DNA from 4 places in the Streptomyces sp. G45 genome. Region 3 is predicted to be linked to each of the others. Evidence: riboswitches for the same ligand, from Rfam matches in the RefSeq annotation. Region 3 holds a riboswitch; each other region holds the start of a gene.
The links. Region 3 has a riboswitch for cyclic di-AMP ahead of ACOBQU_RS22890 (transglycosylase family protein). Riboswitches for the same ligand answer to the same signal wherever they lie in the genome.
Positions count from the first base shown of each region.

Region 1: linked by a shared signal. The riboswitch ahead of ACOBQU_RS33530 (C40 family peptidase) and the one ahead of ACOBQU_RS22890 (transglycosylase family protein) in region 3 are both predicted to bind cyclic di-AMP.
Region 2: linked by a shared signal. The riboswitch ahead of ACOBQU_RS15225 (NlpC/P60 family protein) and the one ahead of ACOBQU_RS22890 (transglycosylase family protein) in region 3 are both predicted to bind cyclic di-AMP.
Region 4: linked by a shared signal. The riboswitch ahead of ACOBQU_RS20335 (M23 family metallopeptidase) and the one ahead of ACOBQU_RS22890 (transglycosylase family protein) in region 3 are both predicted to bind cyclic di-AMP.

Region 1 covers NZ_JBMUZU010000001.1:7,878,165-7,881,950, forward strand. Annotated here, with positions in the region: gene ACOBQU_RS33515 (helix-turn-helix domain-containing protein) at 1-177, opposite strand, end outside; gene ACOBQU_RS33520 (ATP-binding protein) at 443-874, shown strand; gene ACOBQU_RS33525 (DUF6328 family protein) at 871-1,440, opposite strand; gene ACOBQU_RS33530 (C40 family peptidase) at 1,588-2,064, opposite strand; cyclic di-AMP (ydaO/yuaA leader) riboswitch at 2,068-2,220, opposite strand; gene ACOBQU_RS33535 (hypothetical protein) at 2,854-3,156, opposite strand; gene ACOBQU_RS33540 (ATP-dependent Clp protease proteolytic subunit) at 3,164-3,786, opposite strand, start outside.
Region 2 covers NZ_JBMUZU010000001.1:3,763,746-3,767,531, forward strand. Annotated here, with positions in the region: gene pcrA (DNA helicase PcrA) at 1-1,971, opposite strand, end outside; cyclic di-AMP (ydaO/yuaA leader) riboswitch at 2,264-2,408, shown strand; gene ACOBQU_RS15225 (NlpC/P60 family protein) at 2,417-3,694, shown strand.
Region 3 covers NZ_JBMUZU010000001.1:5,425,320-5,429,105, forward strand. Annotated here, with positions in the region: gene ACOBQU_RS22880 (cytochrome P450 family protein) at 1-159, shown strand, start outside; gene ACOBQU_RS22885 (transglycosylase family protein) at 304-1,452, shown strand; cyclic di-AMP (ydaO/yuaA leader) riboswitch at 1,657-1,827, shown strand; gene ACOBQU_RS22890 (transglycosylase family protein) at 1,832-2,590, shown strand; gene eno (phosphopyruvate hydratase) at 2,868-3,786, shown strand, end outside.
Region 4 covers NZ_JBMUZU010000001.1:4,854,441-4,858,226, reverse strand. Annotated here, with positions in the region: partial or broken gene ACOBQU_RS20340 (aldo/keto reductase) at 1-718, opposite strand, end outside; gene ACOBQU_RS20335 (M23 family metallopeptidase) at 933-2,039, opposite strand; cyclic di-AMP (ydaO/yuaA leader) riboswitch at 2,051-2,231, opposite strand; gene ACOBQU_RS20330 (PP2C family protein-serine/threonine phosphatase) at 2,467-3,654, opposite strand.

The sequences.
Region 1 (3,786 bases), 2.5 Mb from region 3:
CAGCAACCGCACGTCCGCGGCCTTGACTCCGCTGCGGCCCGTCTCGATCCGGCTGACCTTGGACTGGTGCCAGCCGACGAGTGAGGCCGCGGCGCCACTGGTGAGCCCGGCCCCGGTGCGCAGCGCCCGCAATTCCGCGCCGAGTTTGCGGCGGCGCACCGCGGGGCCGTACTGCATGTCCGACTCCTTCCGGACGTTTCGCGCCAACCGTGGGGAACGGTGGGGGAACCGCCAGTCTGGCGCCCAAATACGGTCTGCCGTCGCAGAGTTCACCGCTTCGAGCGACAGATATATGCACATCTCGGTGGATCGCCGCACGTGACCGCCTTCGGAGTGGCACTCTGGCGCAAAGCACCAGCTCCGGGACCGCCCTCAGGGTTCTTCCGCGTTTCCTCCGCCGCGAGTCGGAGTCCGGTCCCGGCGGGAAAGGGACGGCACCGCCATGGCAGACCACCAGGAAGCATCAGTCACCCTGCCGAGTGATCCGGTCTCGGTCTCCGCCGCCCGTAGCTACGTGGGAGAGGTCCTCGCCGAGTGGGGCCTGCCCGCAGGCGCGGACGTGGCCGACACCGTACGGCTCATCGTCTCCGAGCTCGCCACCAACGCCGTGCAGCACACGCTCGGCCTGTCGCCCACGTTCACGGTCGACCTCCGGCTCGAACGGGACGAGCGGCTGCGCATCGGCGTCACGGACAGCCATCCGCGCTTCCCCAAGCGCCTGCCCGCCGCCGTCCAGCAGGACAACGGCCGGGGGATGGTCATCATCCGCTGGCTCACCGCCGAGTGCGGCGGCAGGCTCACGGTCTGTCCCACGCCGGAGGGCGGCAAGACGGTGTGGATCACCTTGCCGTGGTCGGTCCCGGTCCAGGGCTAGCTCGTTCGGTCGCGGTCCAGGACCCGGGGCAGCGCGCCCCACAGCACGGCGCACACCAGCAGCGTGGCCGCGCCCGCGCACACACCGCCCGTGCGGTTCGACGCGACGTCGACGACGAGCAGCACCGACCCGGAGAGCGCGAGCGTCAGGACGCCGAGGCCGACCGCGGCGAGCCGTGACGACACCCGCACGATGAGCGGCTTCGCGCCGCGCCCGAAGAGCCCGCGGTGCAGCGCGGCGGGCGCCGTGAACAGCGCGGCGGAGACCACCGCGAGCAGCAGGGTGGTGATGTACGTGGCGCGTTGCACGCTGTCGAGCGAGGGGAACCGCGGCGAGAAGGCGAGCGTGAGCAGGAAGGCGAACAGGATCTGTACGCCGGTCTGGGTGACCCTCAGCTCCTGGAGCAGCTCGGAGAAGTTGCGGTCGGCGCGCTCCAGCGGGGTCTCGTTGCGGCTCCGCGCGGGGTCGTGGCTCCGCGTCTCGTCGCCGCTGCGCGCCTGGTCGCGGCTGTGCGCCGGGGAGCCGGGGGTGTCCTGGGCTGAGTGCGGGGGATCGTGGTCGGCCATGGTCCACGAGTATCCGTGCGGGGCGGCTCCACGCCCCCCAGGCCGGGCCCCGGCGCGTTGCCGCCGGGGCCGGAGCCGGGCGGGCCGCCACCGCCGCGCGGTGGGGCGCCCGCCCTCAGGGCCGGTCGGCCCTGTCGTGCTTCGGGGTCAGCGGACCCTGCCGTACCAGACGTTCTTCGTCCAGATCTTCTCGAGCCGCACCACGGTGCCGGTCTTCGGGGCGTGCCAGATCCTGCCCTTACCCGCGTATATGCCCACGTGGTAGACGTTCCGGCCGGAGTGGAAGAACACCAGGTCGCCGTGGGTGCGGTTGGCGGCGGACACATGGCGGGTCTTGTTGTACTGCTGGGCGGCGGTGCGCGGGAGCTTCTTGCCCACGCGCTTGTACGAGTAGAGAGTCAGTCCCGAGCAGTCGAACCGGTTCGGCCCGACGGCGCCGTAGCGGTAGGGCGATCCCTTCTTGGACGCCGCGACCTTCAGCGCCTTCGTCCCGTGCGAGGTGGCCGCCTCCGCGCTCGACGTGAGCCCGGGGGCGACGATGGTGCCGCCGACGGCGGCGAGCGTCAGAGCCGAGGCCGTACCGGCCCTCGTCAGCAGCGACGGAACACGATTGAGCGCAGTCATGCGCAACCCTTCGTCAGCCGCCTGTGAAGGATGACCTGTCGGGTTCGGGCAGGCGAAGATGCCCGGCCGCGCATGCGACTTCACCCCAAGGACCGTCCGGGTTGTCCGGGCGGCCCGCCGTGCTGGGTCCTCCACTCCTGCCGGTGCACAGATGTCGACCGGGCATCCGGACGGCGGCAGGACTCGGCGTCCGCCCGGACCGCCCCGCCGCCTGTGGCGGGGGCTTGTCGTCGGAAGGGATCTTCACCCGAGAGAGGCCGAAAAGCCGAGCCGAATCGGCGGTATGTGAGGCTACTCACGACTGACCCGTTCAGGTGGACAGAGGCCGAATGCGTCTCAGGTCACACTCGCTGGTGATTGCCCGATCAGCGACGGAAGGCCCGATTCCGGCTGTCGCGTAAGGGAGTTGGCCATCTATTGAGGTGCTGTTTGCCGACCCTCGACTACACAGGACAGGGGATTGCGTGTAGTCGGTTCCCGGCTGTAACCCGACGCGGGGCCGCGTCCGCCCGGACCGGCAACGGGCGGACGGCGCGGGCGCGCCCCGGCCGTGGCGCGCTTCACAGGGAGCGGTGGTACCGGCGCACCTCTCCGGGCGGCGCGGAGCGGGGTCCCGGTGGCGTCGGGTTTGGCACGCCGCGCGCCCGTCCGCCGACGCCGGGCGGGCCGGATCCCCGGTCCGTCCGGTGCCGGGGGCGGGGCCCGCGGTGCGGTGCGTGGCGCTGGCGGAGGGGCTTGCGGGGTTAACGAGGGGGGCGCGGAAGCGTCACGGGTCGGTGGGGTTCCGATTCACTGGCCCGGTGGCACCGTCACGCGCTTGGCGCGGCGTTCCCCGTCGAGGACGCGCAGGGCCCGCGCCAGCGTCTCGGCGTGCACCTCGCTCTCGCCCCGCTGGTGCATGAGCGCCAGCGCGTCCCGCAGCCGTGTGGCCCCGCTGACCAGGGCCTGCGCGGCTCGCAGCCCGCCGTACGTGGTGTCGGCGCGGGCCGGGTTGATCCGGCCGACGAGGTCCACCACCGACAGATAGGCGTCGATCAGCTCGCCCTCGGCGCGGGTGAGCGCGGGCAGCGGCGGCAGTTCGGGCGGCAGCACCGGAGCCTCACCTTCCGTCCGGGCGCGTGCCCTTGCGGCTCGGAATGATCCGGTCCACCAGGCCGTACTCCACCGCTGCCGCCGCGTCGAGCACGGTGTCGCGCTCGATGTCCTCCGCGACCTGCTCCGGGCTGCGCCCCGTGTGGCGGACCAGCATCTCCTCCAGGAGGGCGCGGGTCCGCCGCAGCTCGGCGGCCTGGATCTCCAGGTCGGTCGGCTGCCCCCGCACCGGCTCGGGCAGCTCCGGCTGCCCGAGGACCACCCGGGCGCCCGGCAGGATGGACCGCTTCCCCGGCGTGCCCGCGGCGAGCAGCACCGCGGCGGCGGCCGCGGCCTGGCCCAGGCAGACGGTCTCCACCTCGCAGGACGTGTAGCGCAGCGTGTCGTAGATCGCCGTCGTCGCGCTGAACGAGCCGCCCGGCGAATTGACGTACAGAGAGATGTCCCGGTCCGGCGCGGCGTATTCGAGGTGCAGCACCTGCGCCATCACGTCGTTCGCCGAGACGTCGTCCACCGGTGCGCCGAGGAAGACGATCCGCTCCTCCAGGAGCTTCGAGTACGGATCCAACGTGCGCACCCCGGAGCTGGTGCGCTCGGTGAACTCCGGCAGGACGGAGCGGGCGGACGGTC
Region 2 (3,786 bases), 1.7 Mb from region 3:
GATGACGCCGGAGCCGTCGTCCTCCTCGTCGGGGATCTGGTCGGAGTCGGCGACCAGCGCCACGCGCTCCAGGAAGTCCGAGAGCGACCCGGCCGGAGCGGCGCCCTCCGCGGCCTCCGCGCCCTCGGCGGCGGCGCTGCTGTCCTGCTCGAACTCCAGGGCCACGGCGGCGAGCTCTTGAAGGTTCTCGATGCGGGTCTCGTCCTGCGGGTCCGTGGACGCCTGGAGTTCCGCGAGGTACCCCGTGCGCTCCAGAACGGCCTCCAGGACGACGGCGGGGCCCGCGCCGGACTCGACGATGGTCCGCAGCTCCTCCATCAGCGTGTTGAAGCGCTTGACGGCGTTGGTGGAGCGCGCCGCCATGCCGTACGCCTCGTCGACGCGGCGCAGGGCCTGCGGGAACGAGATCCGCTCGCGCTGCGCGAGCGCGTCGATCATGGCTTCGGCGCGCTCGCCGATGCCGCGCTTGGGCACGTTCAGGATGCGGCGCAGCGGGACCGCGTCCTCCGGGTTGGCGAGGACGCGCAGGTACGCGAGGACGTCGCGGACCTCCTTGCGCTCGTAGAAGCGGACGCCGCCGACGACCTTGTAGGGCAGGCCGACGCGGATGAAGATCTCTTCGAAGACACGGGACTGCGCGTTCGTCCGGTAGAAGATCGCGACGTCGCCCGCCTTGGCGTCGCCCGCGTCCGTGAGGCGGTCGATCTCGTCGGCGACGAACTGGGCCTCGTCGTGCTCCGTGTCCGCGACGTAGCCGGTGATGCGGGCGCCCGCGCCCTGGTTGGTCCACAGGTTCTTCGGGCGGCGGGACTCGTTGCGCTCGATGACGGCGTTGGCGGCGCTGAGGATCGTCTGGGTGGAGCGGTAGTTCTGCTCCAGGAGGATCGTGGTCGCGTCCGGGTAGTCCTCCTCGAACTGGAGGATGTTGCGGATGGTGGCGCCGCGGAAGGCGTAGATCGACTGGTCGGCGTCACCGACGACGCACAGCTCGGCCGGGCCCTCGGCCCCGCCTGCGCCACCGCCTTCGCCCCCGCCGCCGTCCTCGCCGTCGGAGTCCTGCCGGGAGGGGCCGACCAGCTCGCGCACGAGGGCGTACTGGGCGTGGTTGGTGTCCTGGTACTCGTCGACCATCACGTGGCGGAAGCGGCGGCGGTAGTGCTCGGCGACGTCCGGGAAGGCGCGCAGCAGGTTGACCGTCGTCATGATCAGGTCGTCGAAGTCGAGGGCGTTGGCCTCGCGGAGGCGCGACTGGTACATCGCGTACGCCTGGGCGAGGGTCTTCTCGAAGCCGTCGGCGGCCTGGGCGGCGAAGTCCTCCTCGTCGACCAGCTCGTTCTTCAGGTTGGAGATCTTGGCGCTGAACGACTTCGGCGGGAACTTCTTCGGATCCAGGTCGAGGTCCCGGCAGACCAGCGCCATCAGGCGCTTGGAGTCCGCGGCGTCGTAGATCGAGAACGAGGACGTGAAGCCCAGCTTCTTGTACTCGCGGCGCAGGATGCGCACGCACGCGCTGTGGAACGTCGACACCCACATCGCGTTCGCCCGCGGGCCCACGAGCTGCTCGACGCGCTCCTTCATCTCGCCCGCGGCCTTGTTCGTGAAGGTGATCGCGAGGATCTGGCCGGGGTGCACGCCGCGCTCGGCGAGCAGGTACGCGATGCGGTGCGTGAGGACGCGGGTCTTGCCGGAGCCCGCGCCCGCGACGATGAGCAGCGGGGAGCCCGCGTGCACCACGGCCGCGCGCTGGTTCTCGTTCAGCCCGTCCAGGAGGGCGGCCGGGTCGATCGCCGGGCGCGGGGCGCCGTCCCGGTAGTACGCGTCCCGGTCCACGGGCGCGTCGAACTTCCCGTCGAACAGGTCGTCCGGAACGGTCTCCGGGGCGCTGTCCTCGGGCGGCGGCGGGGGCTCCTCCTCGGCACCCTGTGGGGGTGTGAGGTCCGCCAGGAAGCTGTCGTCAAAGAGGCTGCTCATCGCCTCCCGAGTCTAGGCGGACCCACTGACAACCCGCCCCGGGTTCCGGCCAACCCCGCCCTGCCCCCGGCCACTCCCCTCGGTCACCGTGCGGTCACCCTATGCGATGGCGCCCCCCTGTCGCGCCACAGGCCCCGCAGCGCGACGAAAACGTATCGGGCATATCGAACACCAACCTTCCCCGGCGCCACAGGAGTTGGCTAGCGTGCCCCGCGGGCCGCACGTCCCCCAACCGGCGAACCACGCCGGACCGCGCGGCCTCCGCCGAGTCCGGCGCACCGCGTGACGCCACGGTCACGTGACGCTTCCGGAGCCGGGGACCCACCACGATCCCGGGGTGAATCGGTCCCGTACCTCCGTACGGGACGGTAGGGCAGCCTTCCGATCCGTCCGCCCGAACCCGACAGCTAACCCGGTAGGCGGTCCACGGAAGGAGTCGCCGACCTTGGCGTCGCACCGCAAGCCACGCAGCCGCCCGGCCCGCATACGCACGACCCCCGCCCTCGGCATCACGACGGCCGCCCTCACCTCGGTGGCCCTGCTCTCGCAGAGCGCGAACGCCGCGCCGTCCGCCCCCACGCGCCCCCACGCCCCCTCCGCGCCGGGCAAGCCGTCCCTCGAAGAGGTCCAGAGGAAGGTCGACGCCCTCTACCGGCAGGCGGGCACGGCCACGCAGAGGTACAACGCGGCCAAGGAGCGCACCGACCGGCAGCGCAAGAAGGTCGACCGCCTCCTGGACGACGTGGCCCGCCGCACCGACCGCCTCAACGACGCCCGCCGTCGGCTGGGCTCCTTCGCCGCCGCGCAGTACCGCACCGGCACCGTCTCCGAGACCGCCACGATGATGCTCGCCGACGACCCGAAGGGGTTCTTCGACCAGAACCACCTCGCCGACCGCCTCACGAGCCGCCAGAAGAAGGCCGTCGACGACTTCCAGACGCAGACCGTCGCCGCGACCAAGCAGCGCGCGAAGGCCGCCAAGAGCCTGAAGTCGCTCCAGGACTCCCGCGACGACCTGCGGACGAGCAAGCGGACCGTCCAGACCAAGCTGAGCGAGGCCCGCGGCCTCCTGTCGAAGCTGACCGCCGAGGAGAAGGCGCGGCTCGCCGCCATCGAGAAGCGGAAGGAGGCCGCGGCCCAGCGCAGGGCGGCCGAACTCGCGCGCAAGCAGGCGGAGGCCGAGCGCGAGCGGAAGGCCGAGGAGGCGGAGCGGCGGCGCGAGCGGGAACGCGAACGGGAGCGGGAGCAGGACTCCGGTACGGGGTCGGGGTCCGGGACGGGGGCCGGGTCAGGGTCGGGGTCCGGCTCGGACGGCGGCTCAGGGACAGGGTCAGGGTCCGGCTCCGGGTCTGGCAGCACGGACAGCGGTTACGCCGCCAAGGCCGAGAAGGTGATCGCCTTCGCCGAGCAGCAGATCGGCAAGCCCTATGTGTGGGGCGCCACCGGGCCCGGCTCCTACGACTGCTCCGGGCTCACCCAGGCCGCGTGGAAGACCGCGGGGATCTCGCTGCCGCGGACCACCTGGGACCAGGTGAAGGTCGGCACGAAGGTCTCGGCGGCGAACGCCAAGCGCGGCGACCTGGTCTTCTTCTACGACGACATCAGCCACGTCGGGATCTACATCGGCGACGGCAAGATGATCCACGCCCCGAAGCCCGGCGCGAACGTCCGCGTCGAGTCGATCTACTCCATGCCGATCCACAGCGTGACACGCCCCGCGTAACCCTCCGGCCGGACGGCGCCCCGTCTCCGTAGAGACCCGTCTCCGTAGAGACCCGTCTCCGTAGAGATCTGTCTCCGAAGAGACCCGTCTCC
Region 3 (3,786 bases):
CTCGCCCGCCTGGAGGGCCAGACCGCGCTCGCGACCCTGCTCCGCCGCCTACCGGACCTCCAACTCGCCGTAGAACCGGAGGAGTTGAGGTGGCGTGGCGGGCTCATCATGCGCGGCCTGCGGACCCTGCCGGTGGAGTTCACTCCGCGCGCACGCTGACACGCCGTCAAAGCTGTGACTTTCACGTGATCTGCGCTGCATCGACTTGTGACTGACGTTCGACTGCGGCTACGTTCACGACGACTCGGCACCCTGACGCACCACGTGCCGCAGTCGTCCTGTCGTCGCGCGAAAGGCATCTGCATGCTCTCCGGCCAAGGCCGTCACCGCCGTCCCCGTCAGGCCCCGGCGATCGTCGTCGCCGCGGGAGTCACCGGCTCCGCCCTCGCCCTGCCGCTGTTCGCCGCCACCGGCGCGAGCGCGGCGGACGCGGGCACCTGGGACCGGGTCGCGGACTGCGAGAGCGGCGGCGCGTGGAGCGCGGACGAGGGCAACGGCTACTACGGCGGCCTCCAGTTGTCCCAGGAGACCTGGGAGGACTACGGCGGCCTCGCCTACGCGCCGAGCCCCGACCAGGCCAGCCGCTCCCAGCAGATCGACATCGGCGAGAAGGTCCTCGCCGACCAGGGCCCGAAGGCCTGGCCGCACTGCGGCCCCGCGTCCGGCCTCAGCAAGGGCGGCGAGAAGGCCGACGTCGACCCGGGCCTGCCGGTCACGCCGGAGCGCTCCAGCGGGTCCGCCGACGGTTCCTCCGGCGGCGGCAAGGACGGCGGCAAGGACGGCGGCAAGGAGACCTCCGGCGAGGCGTCCCGCGACGGCGCGGACTCCGACGGTTCCCGCGACGCGCGAGACAAGGATCACGAAGCCGGTGACACCGCCCGCGAGGACAAGGGCGAGAGCAAGGGCACCGGCAAGCACCGCAAGCCCGACGCGGACACCGGGGCCGACGGCGCCGACCAGGACGCCGACAAGGACGCCGACCAGGACACCGGCAAGGACGGCGAGCGGACCCGGCCCGGGAAGGGCGACGCGACGCCGCCCGGCGACTCCGAGCGCCCTGAGCGCCCCGAGGGCTCCGAGGACCCCGCCGACGCCCCCTCCGGGCGCCACCGCGGCCCCAGCGGCGACCCCTCCGCGCCCGGCGGCCCGGACGCCACGGAGGGCCGCGCGGGCGGCGCCGCGGACGGCTCCGACGGCGGCGGGCGGCACGCCTCGCGCGGCGAGGCGCGGGGCGAGGGTGGCGCGCGGGACACGGGCGACGCCCGTGGCACCTACACGGTCCGCTCCGGCGACAACCTCTCAACCATCGCCGACACCCACGACCTTGACGGCGGCTGGTCCTCCCTCTACGAGGGCAACAAGAACACCGTCGGCGGCGACCCGGACCTCATCCTGCCCGGTCAGCGGCTCGAACTGGGCGAGGGCCAGGCTGCGGACGCAGCGCGGAAGTAGAGGTTCCGGGGCTCCAGTTGGCGGTCGACTTGGCCGTTAATGTCCGGTTTAAAGATGGTGAGGGGCAAGTGAGAGATGGGTCTCAGAGGCCCTGATCGTCTTTGAAATTCGGGCGATTGCCTGTCTACGGTCAGGACCGCTCGCCACAGCGGGCCCCGCCGGTCGGTACGCCGAATCCTGCCAACGGCCGGACGGGAACAGTCGTCGCTTCGAGCGCCGAAGGCAGGAGCGGGGGACCCAAGGTAAGCGCCGGGCCCGGCCGTTGAGAGACGGCCAGGAACGGCTAGGGGTGAAGCCGCGCGCTAGGACGCGCGGCCGGGCAACTGACCGGCCCGAACCCGACAGCTCACCTCGCAGGCGTCGGTGAGGGGATCACTCCATGCTGCGTTCCGGCAAGGGCAAGCACCGCCGTCCGACCAAGCTCGACAAGGCCACCCGTGCCGCCACCGTCGTCGGTGTCACCGGCGCCGCCGTCGCCGCTCCGCTGATGGCCGCGGGCACCGCCAACGCCGCCACCGCCTCCGAGTGGGACCGCGTCGCCCAGTGCGAGTCCGGCGGCAACTGGTCGATCAACACCGGCAACGGCTACTACGGCGGCCTCCAGTTCTCGGCCTCCACCTGGGCCGCGTACGGCGGCACCCAGTACGCGCCGACCGCCGACAAGGCCACCAAGGCCCAGCAGATCGCCATCGCCCAGAAGGTCCTCGCGGGCCAGGGCAAGGGCGCCTGGCCGAAGTGCGGCGTGGGCCTGTCCAGCGCCCCGTACAACGGCGGCGGCGCCACCCAGCAGCAGCCGCAGCAGCAGACCCAGCAGCAGCACCAGCAGCGCCCGCAGCAGCAGGCCCAGCCGCAGCAGCAGGCTCAGCCCCAGCAGCAGCCGCAGCAGCAGGCCAAGCCGCAGCCGCGCCCGCAGCAGGCCGCCCCGCAGCAGGCCGCCCCGAAGACCGTCCAGACCCCGACCGGCAAGGTCGTCAAGAAGGGCGACGGCGAGTACAAGGTCGAGTCCGGCGACACCCTCTCCAAGATCGCCGCGGAGCACGGCGTCAAGGGCGGCTGGCAGAAGCTCTACCAGCTCAACGACGACATCGTCGACGACGCGGACGTCATCTACCCGGGCCAGCAGCTGCACCTCAGCTGACCTCCGGGGCCCCGCCCGCCCCGGCCCCCGGCCGGTGGCCTCCCGTCCCCACGGGCTCACCGCCCCGGTGCGCGCACCCGCTGCCGCGCCGGGGCGGTACCTTTTGTTGCGTAGGCTTTTGTTCCGTACGCAAACTTTTGTGCCCGGGTTCCGTCCAAGGGCTGGGCGGTCGGCTGGCCGATGCCCCGGAGCCGGTTAGGCTCGTGTCGCGGGGGCCAGCGCGGCCCCCTGGAACACCCGCGCACCCCGCGTACCCCGCGTCACATCCCAGAAGGAGATGCTCGTGCCGTCCATCGACGTCGTCGTAGCCCGGGAAATCCTGGACTCCCGCGGCAACCCCACGGTCGAGGTCGAGGTCGGCCTCGACGACGGATCCACCGGCCGTGCCGCCGTCCCGTCCGGCGCCTCCACCGGCGCCTTCGAGGCCATCGAACTGCGTGACGGAGACGCCAACCGCTACGGCGGCAAGGGCGTCGAGAAGGCCGTCCTCGCCGTGATCGAGCAGATCGGCCCGGAGCTGGTCGGCTACGACGCCACCGAGCAGCGCCTGATCGACCAGGCCATGTTCGACCTGGACGCCACCGACAACAAGGGCTCCCTCGGCGCCAACGCCATCCTCGGCGTCTCCCTCGCCGTGGCCCACGCCGCCTCCGAGGCGTCCGACCTGCCGCTCTTCCGCTACCTGGGCGGCCCGAACGCGCACCTGCTCCCGGTGCCGATGATGAACATCCTGAACGGCGGGTCCCACGCGGACTCCAACGTCGACATCCAGGAGTTCATGATCGCCCCGATCGGCGCGGAGTCCTTCTCCGAGGCCCTGCGCTGGGGCGCCGAGGTCTACCACACGCTGAAGAAGGTCCTGAAGAACAAGGGCCTGTCCACCGGCCTCGGCGACGAGGGCGGCTTCGCCCCGAACCTGGAGTCCAACCGCGCCGCCCTCGACCTCATCGTCGAGGCCATCAAGCAGGCCGGTTACGTCCCCGGCGAGCAGATCGCGCTCGCCCTCGACGTCGCCGCGTCCGAGTTCTACAAGGACGGCGCCTACGAATTCGAGGGCAAGTCCCGCTCGGCCGCCGAGATGACCGAGTACTACGAGGAGCTGGTCTCCGCGTACCCGCTGGTCTCCATCGAGGACCCGCTGTACGAGGACGACTGGGACGGCTGGAAGATCATCACCGAGAAGCTGGGCGAGAAGG
Region 4 (3,786 bases), 570 kb from region 3:
AGGTACTCCCCGGCCTTGCCCGCGCGGGCGCTGTCGACCTGGGTGCCCGGGCGGTACTTGCCGGTGAGGAAGCCGGAGGCGAGCGCGTAGTACGGGACGGCGGCGAGCCCGGAGCGGGAGGCGATCTCCTGGAGCGGGCCCTCGTAGGTGTCGCGCGAGACCAGGTTGTAGTGCGGCTGGATCGCCACGTACCGCACCAGGCCCTCGCGGTCGGAGAAGTCCAGGAACTCCTGGAGGCGCTCGGCGGTGATGTTCGACGCGGCGATGGCGCGCACCTTGCCCGCGCGCACCAGTTCGTCGAGGGCGGTGAGGACCTCCTCGACGGGCACGGACGGGTCGTCGTAGTGCGTGTAGTACAGGTCGATGTAGTCGGTGCCGAGGCGGCGCAGGGACTCCTCCGCCGCGGACTTGATGGTGGCCGCGGCGAGGCCCTTGTGGTCGGGGTGGGCGCCGACCTTGGTGGCGATGACGACGTCGGAGCGGTTGCCGCGCGCGGCCAGCCACCGGCCGAGTATGGTCTCGGACTCGCCGCCCTGGTTGCCGTCCACCCAGGCGGAGTAGACGTCGGCGGTGTCGACGAAGTTGCCGCCCGCGGCCGTGTAGGCGTCGAGCACGGCGAAGGACTCCGCCTGGTCGGCGGTCCAGCCGAAGACGTTGCCGCCGAGGGCGAGGGGAAGACTTCGAGGTCGGACGGGCCCAGTGGGCGAAGAGTGGTCATACGGGTGATCAACGCCCTTGCGGACAGCGGAATTCCGGTGTCCGGCGCGGGAAGCGGGGCGGGGCGGGGCGGAGGGCGGCGCGGGTGTCGGGGCGCGGGGGCGTGACCGACGGCCCTGACGTCGGGGGGTCGTCGCCAGGGCCGCCGGAACCTGGGAGGGCCTTGGGGGCCGGGAGTCCCTTGGGGGGCCGGAAGGCCCTTAGAGGGTGAGGCCTTAGGGGGTGAGGCCCTTGTCGCGCAGCCACGCGAGGGGGTCGACGGTGCCGCCGCCGCTCGTGTGGACCTCCATGTGGAGGTGCGCGCCGGTGACGTTGCCGGTGGCGCCGACGCGGCCGATGACCTGGCCGGTGGTGACCTTCTGGCCGACGCTGACGCTCATCGAGGACTGGTGGCAGTACCAGATCTCGGTGCCGTCCTCCAGCTCCAGGACCGTGCGGTAGCCGTAGGCACCGGCGAGGCCCGCCTCCTTGATGGTGCCGGTGTGGACGGCCTTGAGGAGGGTACCCGCGGGGGCGGCGAAGTCGAGGCCGGTGTGGTGGCCGGAGGACCACATGGTGCCGGAGTCGCCGAAGTGGGAGGTGAGGGTGTACGACGAGGTGGGCAGCGCGTAGCTCTTGGCGAGCTTGGCGAGGCGCTCGGCCTCGCGCTTCTTGCGGGCCGCCTCCTCCTTCTTCCGCTTCTCCTCGGCGGCCTTGGCCTTGGCGGCGGCCTCCGCCTTGCCCTGCTGGGCCCTGGCCTGCTCGGCGGCCTTCTGCACGGCGGCGTCCTGGGCCTGCTGGCGCAGGGCGTCGTCGGCCTGGTGCCGCTGGTTCTCGGCCTGCTGGAGGATGCGGGCGCGCAGCGCCTCACCGGCGTCGGTGCCGCCCCGCTGGGCGTCGGCGTCGGGGACGCCCGCGGAGCTGAGGGGCGCGGCCGCGGCGGCCGTCTCCGGCGCCGACGGCGCGTCGTCGGATATCAGGGAGCCCACGCCGGGCAGCGACTCGGCGGCGGACGCCACGTCCGGCAGCGAGATGGAGACCGGCGGCTTGCCGCCCTGCGCCGTGGCGATGCCGCCCGCGCCGACGGCGGCGATGACGCCGACGCCGAGGACGGTGGAGCTGCGGGCGAGGCCGCCGCCGCCCTTCTTGTGGATGCGGTGCTTGCCGCGCACCGGCCGGACGGACTCCGCGGTGGGGTTCCACTCCTCCCAGGGCTGATCGGGCCCGGGGTAGGCGGCGTAGGGGGCGGTGTCGGCGAAGCCGGGGTAGTCACCGGGACCGGCGGTGGCCGGGTCGTCGTTCGGCACCTGAAGCGCTTGCGGAGCAGGCCGGTTGGACGCCACTGGGGCGCACTCCTTTCCTTCCTTCTCGCCTACCGGGTTAGCTGACGGGTTCGGAGCAGGAAGGTCTCCTACGGGCAGGCCGCGCGGACGCGGGGGCCTACGGGGGACGTAGACCGCGTACGCGAGAAGAGCCCGATTCACCCCAAGATGGTGGTTCCCCGGCTCCCTTGCGGGATTAGGCGTGTGCGCACGGAGCCGTCTCTCGTGACGGCTGGGACGACCGCGCTGCGTTATCGAACGTTAATAGACAGCGGGGCCGTATTCCAAGCCGTTCCGGTTGATCGTTAACGCTTACGCCACGAACACAACGGGACATCAGCGCCTGGAACGGGGCGAGTTGAGCCGCCCTCGTGACGCTGCGCGCCGGACTCGATCTCCGTACGCGGCTGACGCCCCGTCAAGTGCGGAGCACAGGGGCGTGGATCAGTCACGGGCTGTGACGGGGCCGCCGTACCGCGAGCAGCGCGAGATCGTCCGTGGCGCCGCCCCCGGTGTGTGCGATGACCTCCGCCACGAGCGTCGAGACGAGCGCCTCGGGGGCGTCGTCGCCCGCGAAGACCCGGCCGCCGAGCCGGGCCACGGGGTCGTAGAAGACGCCGTGCGCGTCGCGTGCCTCGGTGAGCCCGTCGGTGTACAGCAGCAGCGTGGAGCCGGGCGGGAACTCCGTCTCGTCGGCTCGGTCGGGCCAGCCGCCCAGCTCGCCCATGCCGAGCGGCAGCGCGGGCTCGGACGGCGCCAGGACGCACATCCGCCCGTCGTCGCGCAGCACCAGCGGCTCGGGGTGGCCGCGGTTGAGGACGCGTACGACGCCGTCGCCGCGCGGGATCTCGGCGAGCACGGCGGTGGTGAACCCCTCGAAGGCGTCCAGGCCGTCGCGCCGTGTGCCCTCCCGGGCGAGCGCCCGCTCCAGGCGCTGCGCGACCGCCTCCAGGGTGGCCTCCTGCTCGGCCGCCTCCCGGAAGGCGCCGATGACGACGGCGACCGCCGCCACCGCGCCCATGCCCTTGCCGCGTACGTCGCCGACGATGACGCGGACGCCGTGCGCGGTGTCCTGCACCGCGTACAGGTCGCCGCCGATGAACGCGTCGGCCTGCGCGGCCTCGTAGCGCGCGGCGACGTCCAGGCCGCCGATGCGGGCCTCCGGCTGGGGCAGCACGGCGCGCTGGGCGGCCTCGGCGATGGAGCGGGCGGAGGCGAGCCGGGCGTCGCCGCGGCGGACGACGCGGTTGATGACGACGGCGAGCGCGCCCACGGTCAGCATCGTCGCGAGCCCGGTGAGCACCTCCACGTCGCCGTCGGCGCCGCTGTTCAGGCGCAGCGCGAGCACGGCCGCGCAGGACACCAGGGCGGTCACGAGCGTGCCGCGCAGCGAGGAGAACGGGGCCGCGATCAGCGGCGCGGCGGCGAACAGCGGGGAGGCGGTGAACTCGGGCGGGGTGAGGGCTTCGAAGACGACGCCCGCGGTGATGAGCAGCGGGGGCAGGGCCCGCACGAGGGCCCGCTCCCGAGGGAGGGTGCGACGCTCAGCCCCCACGGCGCCCCCCTGGCCGGGGGCCCCGGAGGAGGGGCGGTCTGCGCCGGGAGGGCGTGCGCCGGGAGGGCGTGCGCCGGGCACGGGTGGAGGAGGGCCCGCGCCAAGAGGGGGACCCGCGCCGAGATCGTGACCCGCGCCGAGATGGTGACCGCACCCGTACCAGCTTCCCGTCCCGCCGCCGCGAGGCGACCGGGCGTACGCCGTACGGGTGAG